DNA from 4 places in the Enterobacter cloacae subsp. cloacae ATCC 13047 genome. Region 2 is predicted to be linked to each of the others. Evidence: predicted binding sites of a transcription regulator. Region 2 holds the regulator's gene; each other region holds the start of a gene.
The links. The regulator PurR, encoded in region 2, represses purine synthesis genes. The targets are predictions, from matches to a motif close to CANGCAAACGTTTGCNTG.
Positions count from the first base shown of each region.

Region 1 (3,872 bases), 1.2 Mb from region 2:
GAGCTACAGCCTGGCCGGATTTGGCTACATCCTGCCTGCAACATTTTTATCACAAATGGCGGCCGTGCGTTTTCCCGGCAGCCTGTTTGCACAGTTTGTCTGGCCGATATTTGGCGCTGCCGCTGTTGTGGGCATCGTGCTCAGTATCGTTTTGCGTCACACCTCTACCTCGAACCGCAGGCTGGCTATCGTGCTGTGGTTACAGGGGGCGGGTGTGCTGGCGGCGTGGCTACTGCCGGGAATTGGCGGCTTGCTGACGGGCGGCCTGCTGGTCGGCGGCGGATTCCTGTGTGCCGTTCAGCTCTCTTTACTCTACGGGCGCGAGCTGGCACCCGAACATACCCGCTATATGGCGGGGCTACTGACTACCGGTTATGCCATTGGACAGCTGGTGGGGCCGATGACCTCGGCGTTATCCACCTGGCTTACCCACAAGCTTGAGCCTGCGCTGGGGCTGGCGGGCATTGCGCTGTTCATTGCGGGCGCGCTGGTGTGGAACCGTCAGGCCGAAAGGCAGCAGCAATTGCAATAATTATCGTCGTGAATACTGGATTATGTGCGCGGCCTCACGCACAATGAGCGCACACTTTTGCCACAACGAGGGCAAAAGACGCCACACCTGCAGGAGAAAAGAATGTCATCACTCAGTAAAGAAGCGGCCCTTGTCCACGAAGCCCTGGTTGCGCGCGGTCTTGAAACGCCACTGCGTCCACCCGTTCAGGAAGTGGATAATGAAACCCGTAAACGTCTGATTGCCGGGCACATGACCGAGATCATGCAACTGCTGAATCTCGATCTGAGCGACGACAGTCTGATGGAAACGCCGCATCGCATCGCAAAAATGTATGTCGACGAAATTTTCTCCGGCCTGGACTACGCCAACTTCCCGAAAATCACCGTCATTGAAAACAAAATGAAGGTGGATGAGATGGTGACGGTGCGCGATATCACGCTGACCAGCACCTGCGAGCACCACTTCGTGACCATCGACGGTAAAGCGACCGTGGCTTACATTCCAAAAGATACGGTGATTGGTCTGTCCAAAATCAACCGTATCGTGCAGTTCTTTGCCCAACGCCCACAGGTGCAGGAGCGTCTGACGCAGCAGATCCTGACTGCGCTGCAAACGCTGCTGGGCACCAATAACGTCGCGGTCTCCATTGACGCGGTTCACTACTGCGTGAAGGCGCGCGGTGTACGTGATGCCACCAGTGCGACCACCACCACGTCGCTGGGCGGTCTGTTTAAATCCAGCCAGAACACCCGCCAGGAGTTCCTGCGCGCCGTGCGTCACCACAACTAATCAGACAGGGCAGGGACCATGGAGCGAAACGTCACGCTCGATTTTGTTCGCGGCGTCGCCATTCTCGGTATCCTGCTGCTTAATATCAGCGCCTTCGGTCTGCCGAAGGCCGCTTATCTCAACCCCGCCTGGTATGGCGAGATCACCCGTCGCGATGCCTGGACGTGGGCAATCCTCGATCTCTTTGCTCAGGTGAAATTCCTCACCCTCTTTGCGCTGCTGTTTGGCGCCGGTCTGCAACTCCTGCTCAAACGCGGCACCCGCTGGATCCAGTCACGTCTGACCCTGCTGGTGCTCCTTGGCTTTATTCACGGCCTGTTCTTCTGGGACGGTGATATTCTTCTCGCCTATGGATTAGTCGGGCTGATTTGCTGGCGACTCATCCGTGATGCGCATAGCGTCAAAAGCCTGTTTAACACCGGCGTGATGCTTTATGTCATGGGGCTTGGCGTGCTGCTGTTGCTGGGTATGATCGCCGGCGACGCAACAAGCCGCTCATGGATACCGGACGCCGCCAACCTGCAGTATGAGCAGTTCTGGAAGCTAAAAGGCGGCGCGGAAGCGATAAGCAATCGCGCGGATATGCTGGGCGATAACCTGCTGGCACTGGGAGCGCAATACGGCTGGCAGCTGGCGGGGATGATGCTGATGGGCGCATCCCTGATGCGCACCGGCTGGCTGAAAGGGGAATTTAGCCTGCGCCACTATCGTCGCACAGGCGTCTTGCTGGTGCTGCTGGGCGTGGCGATCAATCTTCCGGCGGTGATTGCGCAGTGGCATCTACACTGGGATTACCGCTGGTGCGCTTTCCTGCTGCAGGTTCCGCGCGAGCTCGGTGCCCCGTTCCAGACCATCGGCTACGCCGCGCTCATCTATGGCTTCTGGCCGCAGCTCTCCCGCCTCTGGATTGTCAGTGCCGTGGCCTGCGTTGGCCGCATGGCGTTAAGCAATTACATTCTGCAGACCCTCATCTGCACCACGCTGTTCTATCGATTCGGCCTGTTTATGAAATTCGACCGCCTTACGCTGGTGGCGTTTGTTCTTCCGGTCTGGACGATAAACCTGGCGTTTTCAGTTATCTGGCTGCGGTATTTCCGCCAGGGGCCCCTGGAGTGGGGGTGGCGTCAGTTAACCGCAAAAGCGTCAGGTGTTTCATTGAATAATACATCCAGATAACGATCTGGATCACAATCATTAACAAAATGGATGTAACCGTTTTCATCAGTGTGACCTTCTTCACGTAGTCCCCTTTCTCTCGCTGCCAAAATAGCCACCTTGCTAAACACAGGGGGTGTCTGTGAGTTGCTGCAATCCTTTTAAGGATGGTGAATATGATCACCATTCGTGACGTCGCCCGTCAGGCGGGCGTTTCTGTGGCCACCGTCTCTCGCGTGCTGAACAACAGCGCGCTGGTCAGCCCTGAAACCCGTGAAACCGTAATGAAAGCCGTGACCCAACTGGGTTACCGCCCCAATGCTAACGCGCAGGCGCTGGCTACGCAGGTCAGTGACACCATTGGCGTGGTAGTGATGGACGTGTCGGATGCGTTTTTTGGCGCGCTGGTGAAAGCGGTGGACGTTGTCGCCCAGCAGCACCAAAAGTATGTGCTGATCGGCAACAGCTATCATGAAGCAGTAAAAGAGCGCTATGCCATCGAAGTGCTGATCCGCCAGCGTTGTAACGCGCTGATTGTGCATTCAAAAGCCCTGAGTGATGAGGAACTTGCCGGATTTATGGAGCAAATCCCCGGCATGGTGCTCATCAACCGGATTGTGCCCGGCTATGCCCACCGTTGCGTGGGGCTGGATAACGTGAGTGGCGCCATGATGGCCACGCGCATGCTGATTAATAACGGGCACCAGCGAATCGGTTATCTGGCCTCCAGCCACGCGATTGAGGACGACGAACTGCGTCGCGAAGGCTGGCAAAATGCTCTGAAAGAACACGGCATTGCGCCTGCTGAAAGCTGGGTAGGCACCGGTACCCCGGACATGCAGGGAGGGGAGGCTGCGATGGTCGAGCTGCTGGGCCGTAACCTGCAGCTCTCCGCGGTGTTTGCCTACAACGACAGCATGGCTGCCGGAGCACTGACGGCGTTAAAAGATAACGGCATTGCGGTGCCACAGCATTTGTCGTTGATCGGTTTTGACGATATTCCCATTGCCCGTTACACCGACCCGCAGCTGACAACGGTACGCTATCCCATTGTCTCGATGGCCAAACTGGCGACTGAGCTGGCGTTACAGGGCGCGGCAGGGCTGCTTGATACGGGAGCAACACACTGTTTCATGCCGACATTAGTGCGCCGCCATTCGGTCTCTGCCCGGCAAATTGTGGTTCCGATCACTAACTGATAAAGCCAGCTGATGTAACCGTTTTCAATCTGTGAGTAAATTCACAGTATCTTAACAAGGCGCTGACTATGATGTCAGCGTTTTAGGGGCTGAAACGCTATGTAACAGTGATTATTCACTTTCACTATAGCCAACGTGCCGCAAACAACGAATAAAACGCATTTCTGGAGCGTTACCGAACACGGAAGATAGAAATTTTATAAGTGAACTTCGGC
Region 1 is NC_014121.1:3,539,517-3,543,388, reverse strand. Features, by position in the region: gene ECL_RS17140 (YbfB/YjiJ family MFS transporter) at 1-532, shown strand, start outside; gene folE (GTP cyclohydrolase I FolE) at 635-1,303, shown strand; gene yeiB (DUF418 domain-containing protein YeiB) at 1,322-2,479, shown strand; gene galS (HTH-type transcriptional regulator GalS) at 2,635-3,657, shown strand.
Region 1: a site for PurR is predicted at 2,509-2,526, ahead of galS (HTH-type transcriptional regulator GalS). Genes of this name have one in related genera too.

Region 2 (3,872 bases):
TGTGGGTAACGGGAAGTTTATTCAGTCCCCACGAAGCGGTCAGGACATTCAGATCACCTCGCTTAGCGAAGACTACTGGGTGCGTCACTACGTCGGCGCACGCCGCGTCATGACGCCGAAAACCATCCGCTAAACCCTGCCCTGCCGTCACTACGGCAGGGTAAGTTCCTCTTTTGCATACCCTTTCAATTTGCTATCCTGTCCTTGTTGTCTGTGTGGTTATTGGCAACGCAAAATACAATAAGGAGAGAAGCAATGTCGTTCGAATTACCTGCACTACCGTATGCAAAAGACGCCCTGGCACCGCACATTTCTGCGGAAACCCTGGAATATCATTACGGCAAACATCACCAGACCTATGTCACCAACCTGAACAACCTGATCAAGGGCACCGATTTTGAAGGCAAAACGCTGGAAGAGATCGTCCGCAGTTCAGACGGTGGCGTATTCAACAACGCTGCTCAGGTGTGGAACCACACCTTCTACTGGCACTGCCTGGCACCAAATGCTGGCGGCGAGCCGACCGGCGAACTGGCTACTGCGATTAACGCCGCCTTTGGCAGCTTTGCGGAGTTCAAAGCGAAATTTACCGATGCCGCAATCAAAAACTTCGGTTCTGGCTGGACATGGCTGGTAAAAGAGGCCGATGGCAAACTGGCTATCGTCTCCACGTCTAACGCGGGTACACCACTGACCACCAGCGCGACTCCGCTGATGACCGTGGATGTCTGGGAACACGCGTACTACATTGATTACCGTAACGCGCGTCCTAACTACCTGGAGCACTTCTGGGCACTGGTTAACTGGGACTTTGTGGCGAAGAACTTCGCCGCGTAAGAGAGACGCAGAAGGGTTTCCCCTTCTGCGTTTTTTTATTCGGCAGCACAGGCCGCTTCAGGCTGTTTACGACCCGACATCATCACTAACAGCAGGCCAAGCGCGGCAATAATGGCCCCCATCACCGGCACAAAGCTGTATCCCAGACCACCCGAAATCACAGTACCGCCCGCTGCAGCACCGAGCGCATTGCCCAGATTGAACGCGCCAATATTCACCGACGATGAAAGACCCGGCGCCTCATGCGCGACGCGCATTACGCGCATCTGCAGCGGCGGAACCACGGCAAAGGTGGCCGCACCCCAGACGACCATCGCAATGGCCGCGCCATACTCATTACGCGCCAGCCAGGGAATGGCAATCATGATGACAATCAGCAGGGTCAGAAAACCCTTCAGCGTTCCGCTTACGGAGCGGTCAGCAAATTTCCCACCCAGATAGTTACCAATCGAGAAGCCCACGCCAATCAGCACCAGCATCGCGGTGATAAAGATCGGCGTCGCGTGAGTGATGTCATGCAGCACCGGCGAAATATAGGTGTAAAGGGTAAACATCGCCCCGGCACCCAGCACGGTGGTGAGCAGCGCCGAGAGCACCTGCGGGCGCATCAGTACCGACAGCTCTTTACGAACTTCAGGACGCTCACCAGCGCTGCCTTTCGGCAGAGAGAAGAACAACGCCACCATCGCGACAACACCCAGTACGGCGGTTGCGAGGAACGACATACGCCAGCCAATGACCTCACCCAGCCAGGTGGCCGCAGGAACGCCGCCAATGTTGGCGATGGTCAGGCCCATAAACATGGTTGCCACGGCACTCGCCTGCTTGTGTTTGGGCACCACGCTTGCCGCCACCACCGACCCCAACCCAAAGAAAGCGCCGTGGTTAAGGCTTGTCAGGATACGTGACAGCATCAGCGTGGTGTAATCAGGCGAAATGGCGGAGAGCACGTTGCCAAGGGTAAAGATAGCCATCAGGAAAATCAGCGCATTGCGGCGCGCTCGGTGGGAAAGCAACAGCGTCATCAGCGGTGCCCCTACCATCACACCAATGGCATAGGCGCTGATTAACATCCCGGCTGCAGGGATAGAGACGTCCACACCGCGGGCGATAACCGGTAAGAGTCCCATAGGGGAAAATTCAGTGGTGCCAATCCCAAAAGCGCCAATCGCCAGGGCCAGCAGGGGAAAATTGATTTTCATGCGTCAACTCCGGATGCCGTGTCATGTGTTGACACAGAACAAAGAAGCCGAAAGCATGACATCAATCACAAAAAATGAGAAGTTAACAAATTGGCAAAAGATTTTTGCCGGAGATGTAACAATGAGGGCAAGCGGGAGAGAGCGAACGCCCCCTCCGCGTAAATCAGTGCAGTGCAGCCGTCAGACCTGCAGCAACAATCAGCGCCAGCACAATAACGGTGGTGAACAGCGAAAACTTCAGATCGGAACTCATCAATTTTTCTCCTTTTAATCCCCCCACGAAAAGTGAGCTTGCTCATTTTTACACAATTTACGTCAAAAATCTTCCAGGATTTAAACGGATAACCACTTTAGCTCTTCCCCTTTTCATCAAGATAGGACAAAATTCCACGCTAAATTTATTAGCGTACCGGCCATTGACCCCCTCCTGACGTCCCGTGTCGTTTTCCTGGCGTGCCGCAATTCAAAATTGCGTGATAAGGGTGAGAGAAGGCAAACGTTTACCTTCAAGGTTTTCAGGAGTTTAGGATATGGTCTGGAGTGACATTTAATGGCAACAATTAAAGACGTAGCAAAACGCGCAAACGTTTCCACTACAACCGTATCACATGTAATTAACAAAACCCGCTTCGTGGCGGAAGAGACGCGCAACGCCGTCTGGGCGGCAATCAAAGAGCTGCACTACTCGCCGAGTGCCGTTGCGCGTAGCCTTAAAGTTAATCACACCAAATCCATTGGTTTGCTGGCGACCAGCAGTGAAGCGGCCTATTTTGCCGAAATCATCGAAGCGGTTGAGAAAAACTGCTTCCAGAAAGGCTATACCCTTATCCTCGGCAACGCGTGGAACAATATTGAAAAACAGCGCGCCTATCTGTCGATGATGGCGCAAAAGCGTGTGGATGGCCTGCTGGTGATGTGTTCCGAATACCCGGAATCTGTCCTTTCCATGCTGGAAGAGTATCGTCATATCCCGATGGTGGTGATGGACTGGGGCGAAGCGCGCGCCGACTTTACCGACTCCGTCATCGATAACGCCTTCGAAGGCGGTTATATGGCGGGCCGCTATCTGATTGAACGCGGTCACCGTGAAATTGGCGTGATCCCGGGGCCGCTCGAGCGCAACACCGGTGCTGGCCGTCTGGCCGGGTTTATGAAGGCGATGGAAGAAGCGCTGATCACCGTGCCGGAAAACTGGATCGTGCAGGGCGACTTTGAGCCGGAGTCTGGCTACCGCGCCATGCAGCAGATCGTTTCTCAGCCGCATCGTCCAACGGCGGTGTTCTGCGGCGGGGACATCATGGCGATGGGGGCCCTGTGTGCAGCCGATGAGCTGGGCCTGCGCGTGCCGCAGGATATATCCGTGATCGGCTATGACAACGTGCGCAACGCGCGCTTCTTTACGCCTGCGCTGACCACCATCCACCAGCCGAAGGATTCTCTCGGTGAAACGGCCTTCAATATGCTGATGGACAGGATCGTCAACAAACGTGAAGAGTCGCAGTCCATTGAAGTTCACCCGCGCCTTATCGAGCGCCGTTCCGTTGCGGATGGTCCATTCCGCGACTACCGTCGTTAATCTCGTGTGGAGCCAGCTAAGCTGGCTCCCGTAGCCATTCCCGGTTAAGCGTTTCGCTGTCTCCCAGATAATCCAGTAGCCATGCCATGGCGGGCGACACATCATTTTGTTGCCACGTCAGGCAGCAGGCCGCATCCGGGAACGGATTCTCCAGCGTCAGCTCGACCCATTCACCGGTATCGATTCTCGGCTTAGCGAAATGGACGGGAACCATCGCGACGCACAGCCCGGCGCTGAGGCAGGTCGCGGAGGATTCC
Region 2 is NC_014121.1:2,384,713-2,388,584, forward strand. Features, by position in the region: gene ECL_RS11440 (C40 family peptidase) at 1-133, shown strand, start outside; gene sodB (superoxide dismutase [Fe]) at 256-837, shown strand; gene ECL_RS11450 (MFS transporter) at 873-2,039, opposite strand; gene cydH (cytochrome bd-I oxidase subunit CydH) at 2,203-2,292, opposite strand; gene purR (HTH-type transcriptional repressor PurR) at 2,590-3,615, shown strand; gene punR (DNA-binding transcriptional activator PunR) at 3,632-3,872, opposite strand, start outside.

Region 3 (3,872 bases), 1.1 Mb from region 2:
TCCAGCCCGCCTCTTCGCCGTAGGCGGCAGAAAAATCGGCCCACATATGGTCGAAATACTCTTCGCGCAGGCGCTCAAGACGAATGTCAAACGGATCCTCTACCACCACGATAGGGGCTTCGGCCATCCGGTCGCGCAGGCATTCCGGCAGATGGTTAGAGCCAATCATCCTGCCCTCATCCTCCAGCACCCAACGTGTAGCATCTTTTTTCAACAGCTCGACGGCCAGATGATTTTCAAAGCTTGCCTGGGAAAGCTGTGGTGTAAGCGTGCGGCCAAACGATGAGCCGCGATGGTGGGCCAGCCCTTCCAGATCGATCCCCTGCGCGTGCTGCTTCACCAGCAACGTTTTACCGTTTCCGGTACAGCCGCCGATAAGCACCATCGGTTTTTGTGACTGCTCAATAGTGACCTGAATCGCCGTCTGACGCAGGGCTTTATAGCCGCCGCGGATCAGCGTGTAATCCACGCCCGCCTCTTTCAGCCAGGCCTGCGTGATATGCGAGCGCTGTCCGCCGCGCGCACAGCAGATAAAGCCCTCAGGTCGGGCAAGACAGGCTTCGCGCCAGGCGTTGATCCGGGCCTCCCGCGTGTCGCCGTTCACCAGACTATGGCCGAGCGCCAGCGCAGCGTCGGGCCCCTGGCGTTTGTAGCAGGTCCCCACGGCGGCGCGTTCGTCGTCGTTCATCAAAGGCAGGTTGATTGCCGCAGGCATCGCACCCTGCGCAAATTCGATCGGCGCGCGAACGTCAATCAAAGGGGTATCGGACGCGAGTATCGCGCGATAATCCGTTCCATCGTTCATGGTTTTTCCAGAAATCAAAACAGCAATGGAGGGGGATTTTACGCGCGTGAGGAGAGGCCGGGGAAGGGGAAGATCAACTCCCCGGCAATTATCGCTTATTTGAGCTTTGATTGCGCCCAGACAATCCCGCTTGCGTATTCCGGCGGCAGGAGAGGGATCATCGCTTCCAGGGTAGCGCTCAGGCGGCCTGCGTCGCTGTCGTTCAGGTTCAGGTGACCCACTTTACGCCCCGGACGAACCTCTTTGTCGTACCAGTGCAGGTGCACCAGCGGCAGCTTCAGCCAGTCGTAGTTCAGATCGGTACCGATCAGGTTGATCATCACTGAAGGGCTGTTAACCACCGGCTGCGGCAGCGGCAGGTCAGTAATGGCGCGCAGGTGCAGCTCAAACTGGCTGATTGATGCGCCGTTTTGCGTCCAGTGACCGCTGTTGTGAACGCGCGGTGCCAGTTCGTTGATCAGCAGACCAGACGGCGTTACAAAACACTCCATAGCCATCACGCCCACATAACCCAGTTCATGCATAATGGCCGAGAGCATCTCTTCCGCCTGGGCCTGCTGTTCAGCATTGGCCTGCGGGAAGGCGACGCTGGTGCGTAAGATCCCGTCCTGATGCAGGTTATGGGTCAGAGGATAAAATACGGTACGCCCGTCGTGGCCGCGAGCGCCAACCAGCGACACTTCACCGCTGAAGTTGATGCCCTGCTCAACGATGCACTCTCCGTAGCACTCTTCCGGCAGTTCGGCGGTTTCGTGCGCGCGCAAACGCCACTGTCCGCGGCCGTCATAACCGCCGACGCGACGCTTTACAATCGCCAGTTCGCCCAGCATAGCGAAGACATCGTTCCACTCGCTTTTATCAGACAGCAACTGCCACGGCGCGGTCGCCAGTCCGAGCTTGTCGAACAGCTGTTTTTGCGTCAGACGGTCAGCAATGATTGGGAACACGTCGCGGTTCACAAAAGCGTTATGGCGCGCCAGTTCACGGGTCAGCGCGGTTTCCGGCCAGCGTTCAATCTCAGCGGTAATGACGCTCTGGTGGAACGGCACGGCTTCGGGTTCGGCATCCAGACCGACCGGCCAGACGGCAATACCCAGTGGTTCACCGGCCTGGCGCAGCATGCGGCCTAACTGACCGTTACCGAGGACGCAAACCTGCTTCATGCCGCACCCCGCGGGTCCGGGTTGTCCAGCACTTCGTCGGTCTGGGCTTTACGCCAGTCCGCCAGACGCTGATGTAAGGCTTTATCGTGCGTCGCCAGGATCTGCGCCGCCAGCAGAGCCGCGTTTGCCGCGCCCGCTTTGCCGATGGCCAGCGTACCCACAGGAATGCCACGCGGCATCTGCACGATGGAGTAAAGGCTGTCGACACCGCTCAGTGCGGCGCTCTGCACCGGAACACCCAGTACCGGCACCAGCGTTTTGGCGGCAATCATGCCCGGCAGATGTGCTGCGCCACCCGCACCAGCAATGATCACCTCGTAACCGTTCTCTTGCGCGCTTTCGGCAAAGCTGAACAGTTTATCCGGCGTGCGGTGTGCGGAAACCACTTCAACGTGGTGAGGAACATTCAGGATTTCAAAGATTTCGGCGGCGAACTGCATGGTAGCCCAGTCGCTTTTGGACCCCATCACGATGGCGACACGCGCCGGATTATTGCGGGAAGACATGCGTCTTAAAACTCCTGTGGTGCGAAACACACTGCTTTCGAGGGCACAGAGAATAGCATGTAATACGGGCAAGGAAAACGGTTGCGCGGTTAAAAACCGAGCCGTTGTGGTGCGCGGGAATAACAAAACAGACCGCATTCAGGCGGTCTGTTTTGAGAGGTTACTGAAGATCCCCTGCGGTCAGGTTCTCTTTGTCGAATGCGTGGCTGACATCAATATGATTCACCATGCTGGTGTCGATATTCGAGCCGGCTTCCGGTACACAGAAGCCATTCTCTGCTGCCATCGCGCCAGTGGACAGTCCAGCGACCAGCAGCAGGGCACTTACGATGCTGATTTTTTTCATTCTCTTTCCTTCCTCATCGTCTTGTCGCTGTCGCGGATCTACTGGCGGCACGGCAAACGGCGATCTTATTTAGTCAGTTCTGCAGTCATGTGCACGCGGTTATTGAACTGTGCGCTGGTGATTTTGTAAGACGCGCCCTGTTCAGCAGCCTGAGCGGCAATTTTCGCTTCTGCACGATCCAGAGTTGAGGCTGTCGCGCTAACGCTTTGTGCGAAAGAACCGAAAGAGATCAGAGACAGAGCGGCAACTGCAACGAAAGTTTTGATAGATTTCATGGTCGTAATCCTTAAGTGTTTTGTTTGGGATAGGGCGTGTTGCCCTGATGTGATAAATGATAGGCCGACCACGGGCTGATTAAAATCGAAACAATTTGCCGATATCGTTCAAAAAAATAGAATGAGTTTTGCGGGGAGATTAAAACGGGAAAGCGATCAGTTCCACACCTTCAGGCGTGACTTTCACCATCGATCCTTCGCTGTGCCACGCGCCCAGTACCACACGGTGAGCCGGTTCGCCGTTGGCGACCAACGTATGCACGTCGGGACGGTGGGTATGACCATGGATCAACCACTGGATGTGGTGTTTCTCCATCATGTTGACCACTGCCTGCGGGTTGACGTCCATGATGGTCATCGACTTACTGCTGTTGGCGGCTTTACTGCCCGCGCGCATTCTGGCGGCGATACGGTTCCGGATAAACAGCGGCAGGGCAAGAAACACCTTTTGGATCCACGGGGTGTGGACCTTCGCGCGAAACGCCTGATAGCCGGTATCGTCCGTACAGAGCGTGTCACCGTGCATGATCAGGACTTTTCGACCATAGAGGTCAAGCACCTGTTCTTCTGGCAGCAGCGTCATGCCGCTTTCGCGGGCGTAGCGAGGGCCGACCAGAAAATCGCGGTTGCCGTGAATGAAGTAGCAGGGAACGCCGGAGGTGACCAGCGCGTGAATGGCGGCAGCCATTTCACGGTGCAGCGGGTTGGGGTCGTCGTCGCCGATCCAGGCTTCAAACAGGTCGCCAAGGATGTAAAGCGCGTCGGCGTGTCTGGCTT
Region 3 is NC_014121.1:1,304,841-1,308,712, forward strand. Features, by position in the region: gene mnmH (tRNA 2-selenouridine(34) synthase MnmH) at 1-805, opposite strand, end outside; gene purK (5-(carboxyamino)imidazole ribonucleotide synthase) at 901-1,968, opposite strand; gene purE (5-(carboxyamino)imidazole ribonucleotide mutase) at 1,965-2,474, opposite strand; gene ECL_RS06185 (hypothetical protein) at 2,635-2,820, opposite strand; gene ECL_RS06190 (YdgH/BhsA/McbA-like domain containing protein) at 2,886-3,095, opposite strand; gene lpxH (UDP-2,3-diacylglucosamine diphosphatase) at 3,235-3,872, opposite strand, start outside.
Region 3: a site for PurR is predicted at 2,545-2,562, ahead of purE (5-(carboxyamino)imidazole ribonucleotide mutase). Genes of this name have one in related genera too.

Region 4 (3,872 bases), 380 kb from region 2:
CGGTGACGCAGGTTCCTTCGACTACGGTCGTAACTATGGCCTGGTTTATGATGCAATCGGTATCACCGATATGCTGCCTGAGTTCGGTGGTGACACCGGCGTGAGCGATAACTTCTTCTCTGGTCGTACCGGTGGTCTGGCGACTTACCGTAACAGCGGCTTCTTCGGCCTGGTTGATGGTCTGAACTTTGGCGTTCAGTACCTGGGCAAAAATGAGCGTACCGATGCGTTGCGTTCCAACGGTGACGGCTGGGCAACCTCTCTGAGCTATGATTTCGATGGCTTCGGTATGGTCGGTGCTTACGGCGCGGCTGACCGCACCAATGCCCAGCAGAATCTGCAATGGGGTAAAGGCGATAAAGCTGAGCAGTGGGCAACCGGTCTGAAATATGACGCGAATAACATCTACCTGGCAGCACTGTACGGTGAGATGCGTAACGCGGCTCGTCTGGACAATGGTTTCGCTAACAAAACTCAGGACTTCTCTGTTGTAGCTCAGTATCAGTTCGACTTCGGTCTGCGTCCATCCATCGCTTACTACAAATCTAAAGCGAAAGACGTAGAAGGCATCGGTGACGAAGACTACATCAACTACATCGACATCGGCGCGACTTACTACTTCAACAAAAACATGTCCACCTATGTTGACTACCAGATCAACCAGCTGAAAGACGACAACAAGCTGGGCATCAACAACGATGATACCGTTGCTGTAGGTCTGGTTTACCAGTTCTAATCAGTACACCACTTTGTTATATGCTTAATGAACAGGGCTTCGGCCCTTTTTTTATGCCTGACAGAAAATAATGGCGACTTTTGAAAAGCCGCACGCTTTTCGTCGCAAACGGTTGGCATTTTGTAAATCTACCGTTAACCTGATAGCGGATTTCACTTCTGTAATCACAATGGAACTTCGTCATGTTTGAGAACATTACCGCCGCTCCTGCCGACCCTATTCTGGGCCTGGCCGATCTGTTTCGTGCCGACGACCGCCCTGGCAAAATCAACCTGGGTATTGGTGTATATAAAGATGAAACCGGCAAAACCCCGGTACTGACCAGCGTAAAAAAAGCTGAGCAGTATCTGCTGGAAAATGAAACCACCAAGAACTACCTCAGTATTGATGGTATCCCTGAGTTTGGTCGTTGCACGCAGGAGCTGCTGTTCGGTAAAGGTAGTACAATTGTGAGCGACAAACGCGCGCGCACAGCACAAACGCCTGGCGGTACCGGCGCACTGCGCGTGGCGGCGGATTTCCTTGCAAAAAATACCGCTGTTAAGCGCGTATGGGTAAGCAACCCAAGTTGGCCGAACCATAAGAGCGTCTTTAACTCTGCGGGTCTGGAAGTGCGCGAATATGCCTACTACGACGCCGCAAATCACGCTCTGGACTTCGACGGTCTGCTGGCGAGCCTGAGTGAAGCCCAGGCGGGCGACGTGGTACTGTTCCACGGCTGCTGCCACAACCCAACCGGCATTGATCCGACGCTTGAACAGTGGGAACAGCTGGCGAAACTGTCTGTCGAAAAAGGCTGGCTGCCGCTGTTTGACTTCGCTTACCAGGGCTTCGCCCGTGGTCTGGAAGAAGATGCTGAAGGTCTGCGCGCTTTCGCAGCCGTCCATCAGGAGCTGATCGTTGCTAGCTCCTACTCCAAGAACTTTGGCCTGTACAATGAGCGTGTTGGTGCCTGCACGCTGGTCGCAGCAAACGAAGAGACTGCCGATCGTGCGTTCAGCCAGATGAAATCAGTTATCCGCGCTAACTACTCTAACCCACCAGCACACGGTGCCTCTGTCGTTGCCACCATCCTGAGCAACGATGCGCTCCGCGCGATTTGGGAACAAGAGCTCAACGATATGCGTCAGCGTATTCAGCGCATGCGCCTGCTGTTTGTGAACACCCTGGCAGAGAAAGGTGCAGACCGTGATTTCAGCTTTATTACTAAGCAGAACGGTATGTTCTCTTTCAGTGGCCTGACCAAAGAACAGGTTCTGCGTCTGCGTGAAGAGTTTGGCGTGTACGCCGTGGCCTCTGGCCGCGTGAACGTTGCAGGTATGACCCCTGACAACATGGCGCCACTGTGCGAAGCGATTGTCGCCGTACTGTAATGTAATTAGCGCCCACAAAAAAGCCTGCACGATGCAGGCTTTTTTTATTATCCGGATTTACCAGACAGGCATTTCATCCTGAAGGAAGGGGTTATGCACCCGCTCGTAGCCCAGCGTCGACATCGGGCCGTGTCCAGGGATAAACGTCACGTCATCACCCAGTGGCAATAACTTCTGTTTAATCGACTGGATCAGCTGTCCGTGGTCGCCACGCGGAAAATCGCTGCGCCCTACGCCACCTTTGAAAATCACATCTCCGGAAATCAGCAGACGGGACTGGTCATCAAAGAAGACAATATGGCCTGGCGTATGCCCAGGACAATGCAACACCTGTAAAGTCACATTCCCTACGTTCACACGCTCTCCTTCGTTTAACCAGCGATCGGGCGTCAATGGCTGACACTCATCGAGGCCAAACATGCGGCTTTGGGCTGGCAAACCCTGCAGCCAGAACTCATCTTCTTTTTCCGGACCGATCACCGGCACTCCATAGTGCTGTGCCAGCTCCGCCGCTGCGCCGACATGGTCAAGGTGACCATGCGTCAGTAAAATCTGCATCAGCGTCACACCGCTTTCTGCAACTTCCTGTTTGATCTTCTCAGCGTCACCGCCGGGATCGACAAGCGCGGCCAGTTTGGTTTGTTCACACCAGATCAATGAACAATTCTGGGAGAACGCCGTAACCGGAATAATACGATAGTTCATACTGCTCCTGTGTTTCGTTATTACCAGTGCCGAACTGGACCGGTATCAATATGCACAAAGTTACTACTTGGGTAATATCCTACACCACCTGCGCGCATAGATAACGCAGCTTTGCGAATATTGGCTAACGAAACGCCTTCAATATGGAAATCCATTGCCTGTCCCCTGGTGTGATAGCTTTTTTTCGCTACCCCACGGCTGCGGGCGCGCAATTCATTATTGGTATCAATGGAACGATAACCCGAAATGAGTTGCACCGGCTTGCTGGTACCCAGCAGGCCCTGAAGGCGGAACAACTGGTCAAATAATCCTGGGTCGATGGCTTTTACTTTATTCGCGCGGAAATCACGGAAAAAATGGTTAAGTCTTGCTAATTCATCCTGAATATAGCCTCTGCCATCGAAGAATTCCGCTTTTAGCGACTCACCAGTATGCAGATTGTTGAGCGTTAAAATACGCGGACGAGGTGTCGAGAGGGTGGCAAATGCTGGCGTCGGCAGGATGGCCGCTGCGCCGAGCGCAACGCCACCTAACGCCAGCAGTTTGCGGCGATTAGCGTCAAATTTGTCCATGATAATCAGGTCTACAGGTCAAAGAAATCGTAATATGCTTAGCGCACGAAGGGCACCTTAACTGGCAAAGCCGACGACGTCAAGGCACCCAACCCCAGCAAACACGCGGCTTCCAGCCATATCGCCACGTATTTGCCCTAACTTACGACAACCTATTTTCCCGAACTGCTTCATTTACCTGATTAATTGTTCAGCTTTTGGCAAAATTTGTGCGCCGGATCGCGCCGTGAGATCATAATTGTAAATATCTGTACGATACTGGGTACGTCCATCTTCACCAACAAACGCCGTCAGATAGTAAAGATTGACCGGTATATTGTGTCGAATGTTAACGTAACGGGTGTCCCCCTGCTTGAGGGCATCGGAGATCCGCGTGTCGTTCCAGCCCGCATCCTGCAACAGCATATTCGCCAGTTCCGATGCCTTATTCACACGGACGCAGCCTGAGCTGAGCGCGCGGGCATCTTTCTGGAACAGGTTATGGTT
Region 4 is NC_014121.1:2,764,835-2,768,706, forward strand. Features, by position in the region: gene ompF (porin OmpF) at 1-736, shown strand, start outside; gene ECL_RS13390 (amino acid aminotransferase) at 919-2,109, shown strand; gene ECL_RS13395 (MBL fold metallo-hydrolase) at 2,167-2,814, opposite strand; gene mepK (peptidoglycan L,D-endopeptidase MepK) at 2,835-3,386, opposite strand; gene ldtD (L,D-transpeptidase) at 3,561-3,872, opposite strand, start outside.
Region 4: a site for PurR is predicted at 838-855, ahead of ECL_RS13390 (amino acid aminotransferase). Genes of this name have one in related genera too.